2 regions of the Microbacterium profundi genome follow, and region 2 is predicted to be linked to the other one. Evidence: predicted binding sites of a transcription regulator. Region 2 holds the regulator's gene; the other holds the start of a gene.
The links. The regulator LexA, encoded in region 2, represses DNA repair genes until DNA is damaged. The targets are predictions, from matches to a motif close to TCGAACANNTGTTCGA.
Positions count from the first base shown of each region.

Region 1: the regulator LexA is predicted to act here: its motif matches at 2,643-2,658, upstream of JF52_RS0102835 (HNH endonuclease signature motif containing protein).

Region 1 covers NZ_JPSY01000001.1:605,281-609,702, forward strand. Annotated here, with positions in the region: gene JF52_RS0102820 (NCS2 family permease) at 1-190, shown strand, start outside; gene sucD (succinate--CoA ligase subunit alpha) at 411-1,313, opposite strand; gene sucC (ADP-forming succinate--CoA ligase subunit beta) at 1,360-2,526, opposite strand; gene JF52_RS0102835 (HNH endonuclease signature motif containing protein) at 2,712-3,986, shown strand; gene JF52_RS0102840 (TetR/AcrR family transcriptional regulator) at 4,034-4,422, shown strand, end outside.
Region 2 covers NZ_JPSY01000002.1:397,500-401,921, forward strand. Annotated here, with positions in the region: gene JF52_RS0112455 (S9 family peptidase) at 1-1,489, opposite strand, end outside; gene lexA (transcriptional repressor LexA) at 1,553-2,239, opposite strand; gene JF52_RS0112465 (LysM peptidoglycan-binding domain-containing protein) at 2,550-2,924, shown strand; gene JF52_RS0112470 (histidinol-phosphate transaminase) at 2,938-4,020, shown strand; gene hisB (imidazoleglycerol-phosphate dehydratase HisB) at 4,029-4,422, shown strand, end outside.

The sequences.
Region 1 (4,422 bases), on a different contig from region 2:
CGCGACCGTCATGCCCATGACGTACTCGATCGCCAACGGCATCGGCGCGGGCTTCGTCAGCTGGGTCGTCGTGAACGCGCTCTCCGGTAGGGCCAAGACGATCCACCCGCTGATGTGGATCGTCGCCGCAGGCTTCGTGCTGTTCTTCGCACGTGGACCTATCGAGGCGCTGTTCGGCGTCGGTATCTGACGCTTCCTGCGACGTACGGTCACGTTCTTCGGAGAATCGCGCTTGGCTCGGACGACTTCTGCCGAAGGCCTCCGAAGTTACTGCAATTCTCCGAAGTTAGCGCACCCGTCAGGACGGGCGGATGCCGTGGCATCCGCCCGCGCGGCAGTTACCCACAGCATTCACACACGCAAGAAGGCTCCAGGCCGAAACCCGGAGCCTTCTCGTTGCAGATCAGCTGTTACAGGCCTTCGACGATCGCACGCATCAGGTCAGCAGTCTCGGACGGCGTCTTGCCGACCTTGACTCCGGCGGCCTCGAGGGCCTCCTTCTTCGCCTGAGCCGTGCCCGCAGAGCCCGAGACGATGGCGCCGGCGTGGCCCATGGTCTTGCCCTCGGGCGCGGTGAAGCCCGCGACGTAGCCGACGACCGGCTTGGTGACGTGCGCCTTGATGTAGTCGGCCGCGCGCTCTTCGGCGTCGCCGCCGATCTCGCCGATCATGACGATGGCCTTGGTCTCGGGGTCGGCCTCGAACGCTGCGAGAGCGTCGATGTGCGTGGTACCGATGACCGGGTCGCCGCCGATGCCGATGGCCGTCGAGAAGCCGAGGTCGCGCAGCTCGAACATCATCTGGTAGGTCAGAGTGCCCGACTTGGAGACGAGGCCGATCGGGCCCTTGCCGGTGATGTTCGCCGGGGTGATGCCGACGAGCGCTTCACCGGGGGTGATGATGCCGGGGCAGTTCGGCCCGATGATGCGGGTCTTGTTGTCCTTGCTCTGCGCGTACGCCCACGCCTCGGCCGAGTCGCCGACGGGAACGCCCTCGGTGATGACGACCAGCAGCGGGATCTCGGCGTCGATGGCCTCGATCATGGCGTCCTTCGTGAAGGCACCGGGGACGAAGGCGATCGACACGTCGGCGCCGGTCTCCTTCATGGCCTCTGCGACGGATGCGAAGACGGGCAGTTCGACGGGATTGCCGTCCTTGTCGGTGTGCGAGACGGCGGTGCCGGCCTTGCGGGCGTTGACGCCGCCGACGACCTGGGTGCCGGCCTTGAGCATGAGGGCGGTGTGCTTGGTGCCTTCGCCGCCGGTGATGCCCTGGACGATGACCTTGGAATCCTTGTTCAGGAAGATCGACATTTCTCTAATCCTTTTCCTTAAATCCGGTATCTGAGCTTGTCGAAGATCAGGCGTTCGCCAGCTCGGCGGCCTTGTCGGCGCCCTCGTCCATGGTGGCGGCGAGGGTCACGAGCGGGTGGGCGTATTCGGCGAGGATCGCACGACCCTCTTCGACGCGGTTGCCGTCCAGGCGCACGACGAGCGGCTTGGATGCCGTGTCGCCGAGCGTCTCGAGTGCACCCTTGATGCCGTTGGCCACGGCGTCGCACGCGGTGATGCCGCCGAAGACGTTGACGAACACGCTCTTCACCTGCGGGTCGCCGAGGATGACGTCGAGGCCCGCTGCCATGACAGCTGCGGATGCTCCGCCGCCGATGTCGAGGAAGTTCGCGGGCTTCACGCCGTTGTGGTTCTCACCGGCGTAGGCGACGACGTCGAGCGTCGACATGACAAGGCCTGCGCCGTTGCCGATGATGCCGACCTCGCCGTCGAGCTTCACGTAGTTCAGACCCGACTCCTTGGCCTTGGCCTCTAGCGGGTCGGCGGCGTCCTTGTCCTCGAGCGCCTCGTGCTCGGGGTGGCGGATCTCGGAGGCGTTCTCGTCCAGCGTCACCTTGCCGTCGAGCGCGACGATGTCGCCGTCTTCGGTGCGGACCAGCGGGTTGACCTCGACGAGCGTCGCGTCCTCGCCCTTGTAGACCTCGTACAGCTTGACGAAGACGTCGGAGACCTTCTCGATGAGGTCTTCGGGGAAGTTCGCAGCGCGAGCGATCTCGACAGCCTTGTCCTTGTCGATGCCGGTCAGCGGGTTGACCTCGATGCGGGCGAGCGCCTCGGGCTTCTCGACAGCGAGCTGCTCGATCTCCATGCCGCCCTCGACGCTGCACAGCGAGAGGTACGAGCGGTTCGCGCGGTCGAGCAGAACCGAGAAGTAGTACTCCTCGGCGATGCGGGCGCCGGCAGCGACCATGACGCGCTTGACGATGTGCCCCTTGATGTCGAGGCCGAGGATCGCCTTCGCGGCTTCGTACGCCTCATCGGGGTTCTTGGCGACCTTCACGCCACCGGCCTTGCCGCGGCCACCGGTCTTGACCTGCGCCTTGACGACGACCACTCCACCGAGCTTCTCTGCTGCCGCTTTCACCTCCTCGGGGGTGTCCGCGACGATACCGGGGAGGACCGGCACTCCGTACTTCTCGAAAACGTCTCGTGCCTGGTACTCGTACAGATCCACTGTGCTTCCTTCACTGGGTCTCGGTCCGGAAAGTATCTCGATGTCGAGACATCGACCAGTCCTAAAGCCTACTACCTCCGTCTGAGCGCTCCGTCTCACCCGCTCGCCACTCGGATTCGTAGATATCTTCGTTTTTTCTATCCATAACCATTGTGCTAGTCGCATTTTTCAACTAGTCTGGATTCATGGAACCTTGGTTCGACGATGTGGATGACCGGCCGCGTGATGCCGCGTTCTTCGTGGAGTCTGCGCTGGATGATCTGCAGTGTGCGGATGTCGATCTGAATCGGTATGAGGCGCGGCGGTCGGCGAGGATTGCGGATGCTGTCGCTCTGGCGCGCCGCAATCCCGAGGTGTACGTGCGTGGGACGGATAAGGATGCGCTGGGCCAGGCGGAGCGTGCGGCGGTGTTCGATATCGCGTTGCGGTTGCGGTGCTCGGAGGAGTACGTGCGTGGGGTGCTTTTCACGGCAGAGCAGGCGATGGCGCATCTTCCGTTGCTGTGGCAGCAGGCCAGGGACGGGTTCGTGTCGATGTATCTCGTCGGTCGCACCGTCGGCGCTCTGGCACGGGTGCGGGCCGATTTCGGTGCATCGGAGGAAGAGCTCGATCTCGAGCGTGAGGCGATGCGGTTGATCGATCAGGCGGCGTCGGAGTGGGCGCTGTCGTGTCCGCCGGCGGCCTTCGCTCGCCGGTTGCGCACTCTGGTCGATCGGCTCGACCCGGTCGGCGCGGCCGAGCGTCACGGCCGGAAGGTGCGCGAGCGTCGTGTGGTCGTCCACGAGGATGAGGACGGCATGAGCTGGTTCATGGCGTACATCCCGACGATCGAGGCGATCGCCGCGAAACGCCGGTTGACGTCCGCGGCCAAGCATCTGCAGAAGCATCCGGACGAGTGCCGTACGCGTGATCAGATCCGCGCCGACCTGTGCTCCGAGTGGTTGCGCGGTATCGGTACCGACAAGGCAGTCAAGACGAAGATCTTCGTCACCATCCCCATCGAACGCGGGGCCTGCCGCGCCGCGGCGCGGCAGGCCGAGTTCGTCGGTCATGGCCCGATCGACCCGCTCACCGCGAAGCAACTGTTCCTCGATGCGAAGGCGTTCCGCCGGGTGATCATCGACCCCATCCGCAGCGTCGTGGTGGACATGGACCGCCGCTCCCGCCGCGCCACTCAAGCCCAGCGCGAATGGCTCATCCTGCAACACGGCACCTGCGCCAGAGACGGCTGCAACCGCCTCGCTCAAGACGCCGACATCGACCACAAGACCCCATGGGCGAGCGGCGGCAAGACCGACATCGACGAGCTCCGGCCGCTGTGTCCCCGCGACCACGTGCATCGACATCTCACGCGAGCGATCTACCGCAGTCGGCCGGACAATTCGGTTCAGGTCATCACACCGACCGGGCATGAAAGCAAGCCGACACCTCACGCCCCCACCACCGAACCACCGTTCTGAACCCCGCCCGCAAGCCCGACGTGCGCGCCAGCATTAGGCTTCTCGCTATGCATCAGTCCGCAGAGCCGCGCACCGGCGTCGTCGCCGCAGCGCTCGACCTGTTCCGCGCCCAGGGCTTCGACCAGACCTCGGTGGAGCAGATCGCGAAAGCGGCCGGCGTCTCCCGGTCCACCTTCTTCCGCCAGTTCGGCGGCAAGGAGGATGTCGTCTTCACCGACCACGAAGTGCTGCTGGAGGAGGTGCGGGCCTTCCTCGCCGAGGGGCACCGCGATCCATGGGAGGCCGTCTGCCAGGCGTCCCAGCACGTCTTCGCCCACTTCGCCCACGATCCGGAGATCGCCCGCCTGCGCTATCAGGTCGTCCGGCAGGTGCCGGCGCTGCGCGAGCGCGAGATCGTGACCGTGTTCCGCTACGAACGCCTCTTCGACGAGTATCT
Region 2 (4,422 bases):
TGCCTGCGGCGAACACGCCGCCGCGTACGAGTGCGGCGAGCACGGTCCATCCACCTGCCGAGCCGCCCCGGATCGCGATGCGCTTCGGGTCCGCACGCCCTGAGTCCGCGAGTCCGCGCGCCGCGGCGAGCACATCATCGACCTCTGCGATGCCCCACTGGCCGTCGAGACGCTCACGATAGGCGCGGCCGTATCCGGTCGAGCCGCCGTAGTTGACGTCGAGCACGCCGATGCCGCGGCTCGTGTAGAACGCGATGGCTGCGGATGCCGCTCCCGCGACGTGCGCGGTCGGTCCTCCGTGCACGAAGACGATGTACGGCGGGAGTTCGCCCTCGGGCGTCGTGGCATCGGGGTTCGCCGGTGCGTAAGCGAAGGCATGCACCGGGCCGTTCGCGCCGTCGAGGGTGATGCGGGTGGCCGGCGGCATCCAGCGCTCGTCCACTGGCAGGCCGCCGCGTACGCGTTCGACCTCGCCGGAATCCACGTCCACGCACCAGAGGCCTGCGCTCACGCGTGCCCCGCCGCCGGAGAGCAGCACGCGAGTGCCTGACACGTCGTCGATGCTCACGTGCGCGGTGGCGGGAACATCGAGGCGCCTCTCGGAGCCGTCGCGTTCGATCAGCGCGACCTCGTCCGCACCGTTCGTGCGCACGATGACGATACGGCCGTCTGCGAGCGGCTGATACCAGCGGTTTCCGAGCACCCAGAGTCCGTAGCCGGTGTCGGAGTCGGCCGGGGCGATCGGCTCCGGTGCGCCCGCGTCGAGGCCGTGCATCTCCCGGCGATAGAGATTCCAGCGCCCGGTGGGGTCGTCCGCGTATACGAGTTCTGTGTCGCTGATCCACTCCGGCTGCAGCGCCGCGCGTGCGGGTGTGTCGGCGAAGACATCGTCGCCGACCTCCGTGACGCACAGCCTGGCCTCCTGCCACGGCATCCGTCGACCGCTCCACTCGACCCACGCGATGCGGGTCCCGTCGGGGGAGAGCGCGGGGTGTGCGAAGAAGGCGCTGCCCTGGATATGCACACGGATCGCGGCCTCGTCCGAGGTGGCGGATGCGTCGGTCGGGACCTCGACGATCGCCCGCCGGTGCGGCTCCACCGAGAGATTTTCGCGCACGGCCAGCAGGCGCCCGTCCTGTAGGCGGAGCCCGCCGTGGTTCGGTCCGGCGGGCGTCAACGGTTCGGGCTCCTCGCCTGGCAGCATCCGATACACCCGTTGATCGCCGGCATCGACGAAGTACAGGGTGCCGCCTGCGTCCGCTGTCCACGCTCCGCCGCCGTACTCGTGCACCCGCGATCGGGCGCTCCACGGCGCGGGGAGGACCACCTTCCCTGTCGAGCTGCGCACCGAGACACGGCCGCCCTCGGCCGGCACCGATTCGCCCCACCAGATTTCGTCGCCCACGAAGCGGGCGCCATCGATTCGCGGCGCTGATGATGCGATATCGGCGGCGTGGAAGGGAGAGGTCCAGGTTCCGTACGGCTGCATGCTTCGAGCCTATGCGGCTCCGATCGACCGTCGTCGTTCGGAGCCGGCAGCGCTTGCTGTCTGTCAGACCGCGCGGAGCACCGCGACGATCTTGCCGAGCACTACTGCGTCGTCACCGAGGATGGGCTCGAAGGACGAGTTGCGGGGGAGGAGCCACGTGTGTCCGTCGCGCTGGCGGAACGTCTTCACCGTCGCCTCGCCGTCGAGCATGGCCGCGACGATCTCGCCGTTCTCCGCGGTGTTCTGCGTGCGCACGACGACCCAGTCGCCGTCGCAGATGGCGGCGTCGATCATGGACTCGCCTGACACCTTGAGCATGAACAGGTCGCCCTTGCCCACGAGCTGGCGGGGAAGCGGGAAGATCTCCTCGACCTGCTGCTCGGCAGTGATCGGCACGCCGGCGGCGATCTGACCGACGAGCGGCACCATCGCCGCGTCGCCGACGGGAGTGCTGGAGTCCGCCGGGTTCTCACTACTCGTGCCTGGCAGGTCGATGAGCACCTCCATCGCGCGCGTCTTGCCCGGATCGCGGCGCAGGTAGCCGCTCAGCTCGAGCTGACCGAGCTGGTGAGTGACGCTCGAGAGCGACTTGAGCCCGACGGCGTCGCCGATCTCGCGCATGCTCGGCGGATAGCCGTGCCTGGCGATCGAAGTCTGGATGACCTCGAGGATCGCCAGCTGCTTGGGGCTGAGGTTCTTGCGCCGACGGGTGCGCGGAACCTCAGGGCCGGGTGCGGAGATGTCGCTCATGGGTGCTCCTTCGTGCGCGTTCACGGTGCCGATGTTCGCCTGCACGGACCCTCGTCTTCGAATGTCTGTGGTCCGTGATGTGGTGTGGATATCGAAACCGTATCCGAGAAACGCCTCGAAACGGAAGATCTGTTCGAGCGTGTCGGGTGATTCGAAGGACGGGTTTCGAATAAGTCTTGACAGATGTTCGAATTCGAATATACATTCGGTACGTAGCTTCGCATTCCCCGCTCCCGGCCGAGCGGCGAATGCGAACGCTACGCCAAACGGCTCAAAGCCCAGAGGCAACCAGAGGCAGAGGAGAGATCACATGAGCACCATCAGCATCACCGCACCCGCAGTCGTTCCCGTGCGCACCGCGACCGGCGCCGCGACGCGGCTGCGACTGACGACGCGCGGGCGTCGACTGCTGGTCGCTCTCGCGGCGCTCCCACTCGCGGTCGGCATCGGCTTCGCAGCCATCAGCGGTGGCTCGGCACTTGCATCGGGTGACTCGTCCACCCCGGTCAGCTTCGACACCGTGACGGTCATGCCCGGCGACACGCTCTGGGCGATCGCCGAAGATGTCGCCCCCGCCGAAGACCCTCGCACGGTCATCAGTGAGATCCAGAAGCTCAATGCTCTGAACGGTGGCTCCCTGCAGGTCGGGCAGCAGCTCGCGATCCCCGCGGAGTACGCCGACTGATCTCACCGTTAACATGGGGAGGGTGACTGCTTCACTCAGCGACTTACCCCTCCGCGACGATCTTCGCGGTCTCACCCCTTACGGCGCACCGCAGGCCCCGCTGGCCGTGGCGCTGAACGTGAACGAGAACACCCATCCCGTGCCGGATGAAGTCGCGAGCGACATCCTCGACGACATCGCCGTCGCGCTGCGCGACGTGAACCGCTACCCCGATCGCGAGTTCACGACGTTGCGGGAAGGGTTCGCCGACTACCTCGGCCATGGCGTCGACGCCTCGCAGATCTGGGCAGGCAACGGATCGAACGAGGTGCTGCAGCACATCCTGCAGGCCTTCGCAGGGCCGGGTCGCACGGTCTTCGGGTTCGCGCCCACCTACTCGATGTACCCGCTGCTGTCGCAGGGCACCGGTGCGCGCTGGGTGGCCGGCGAACGTCAGCCCGACTACACGCTCACCGCCGAGGACGCGGTGGCTCAGGTCATTGCGTCCGATCCCGACGTGATCATGCTGTGCACGCCGAACAACCCCACCGGAACGCCGCTCGGCCTCGACGTGATCGAGGCCGTCTACGACGCGGCACGTGGTGTCGTGGTCGTCGATGAGGCCTATCAGGAGTTCGCGCCTCGTGACGCGGCATCCGCTCTCACGCTTCTCGAAGGTCGCCCCCGTCTTGCCGTCTCGCGCACGATGAGCAAGGCGTTCGCGTTCGCCGGCGCACGGGTCGGGTATCTCGCCGCCGACCCGGCGTTCATCGACGCTCTTCGACTCGTCAGGCTTCCGTACCACCTCAGCGCCCTCACCCAGGCGGCGGCCGTGGCTGCGCTGCGCAATGCGCCGGCGATGCTCGGCATGGTCGACGAGATCGTCGAGCAGCGCGACCGGATCACCGCGACCCTGGAGGCGCTCGGCTACGAGCCGCACGAATCGTGGTCGAACTTCGTGCTGTTCGGGGGAGTGGCAGATCCGCAGGCGACGTTCCAGGCGCTGTACGAGCGCGGCGTGCTGGTGCGCGACGTGGGCATCGCGAACCACCTGCGGGTCACCGCCGGCACCGAGGCCGAGACCACGGCGTTCCTGGACGCGCTGGCCTCGATATGATCGGCGTCATGAGCGTTTCCCGCACCGCGACCCGAACCCGCAGCACGTCCGAGTCGACGGTCGAGCTCGAGCTGAACCTCGACGGCACGGGCGAGAGCCACATCGACACTTCGGTTCCGTTCTTCGACCACATGCTCACGGCGTTCGCGAAGCACTCGCTCACCGATCTGACCGTGCGTGCCTCCGGCGACACGAACATCGACGCGCACCACACCGTGGAAGACATCTCGATCGTGCTCGGACAGGCGATCCGTGAAGCCCTGGGTGACAAGTCCGGCATCTCCCGCTACGGCGACGCGCTCGTCCCGCTCGATGAGGCGCTCGCGCAGGCGGTCGTCGACATCAGCGGCCGACCGTACCTCGTGCACTCGGGCGAGCCGGCCGGATTCGAACACCACCTCA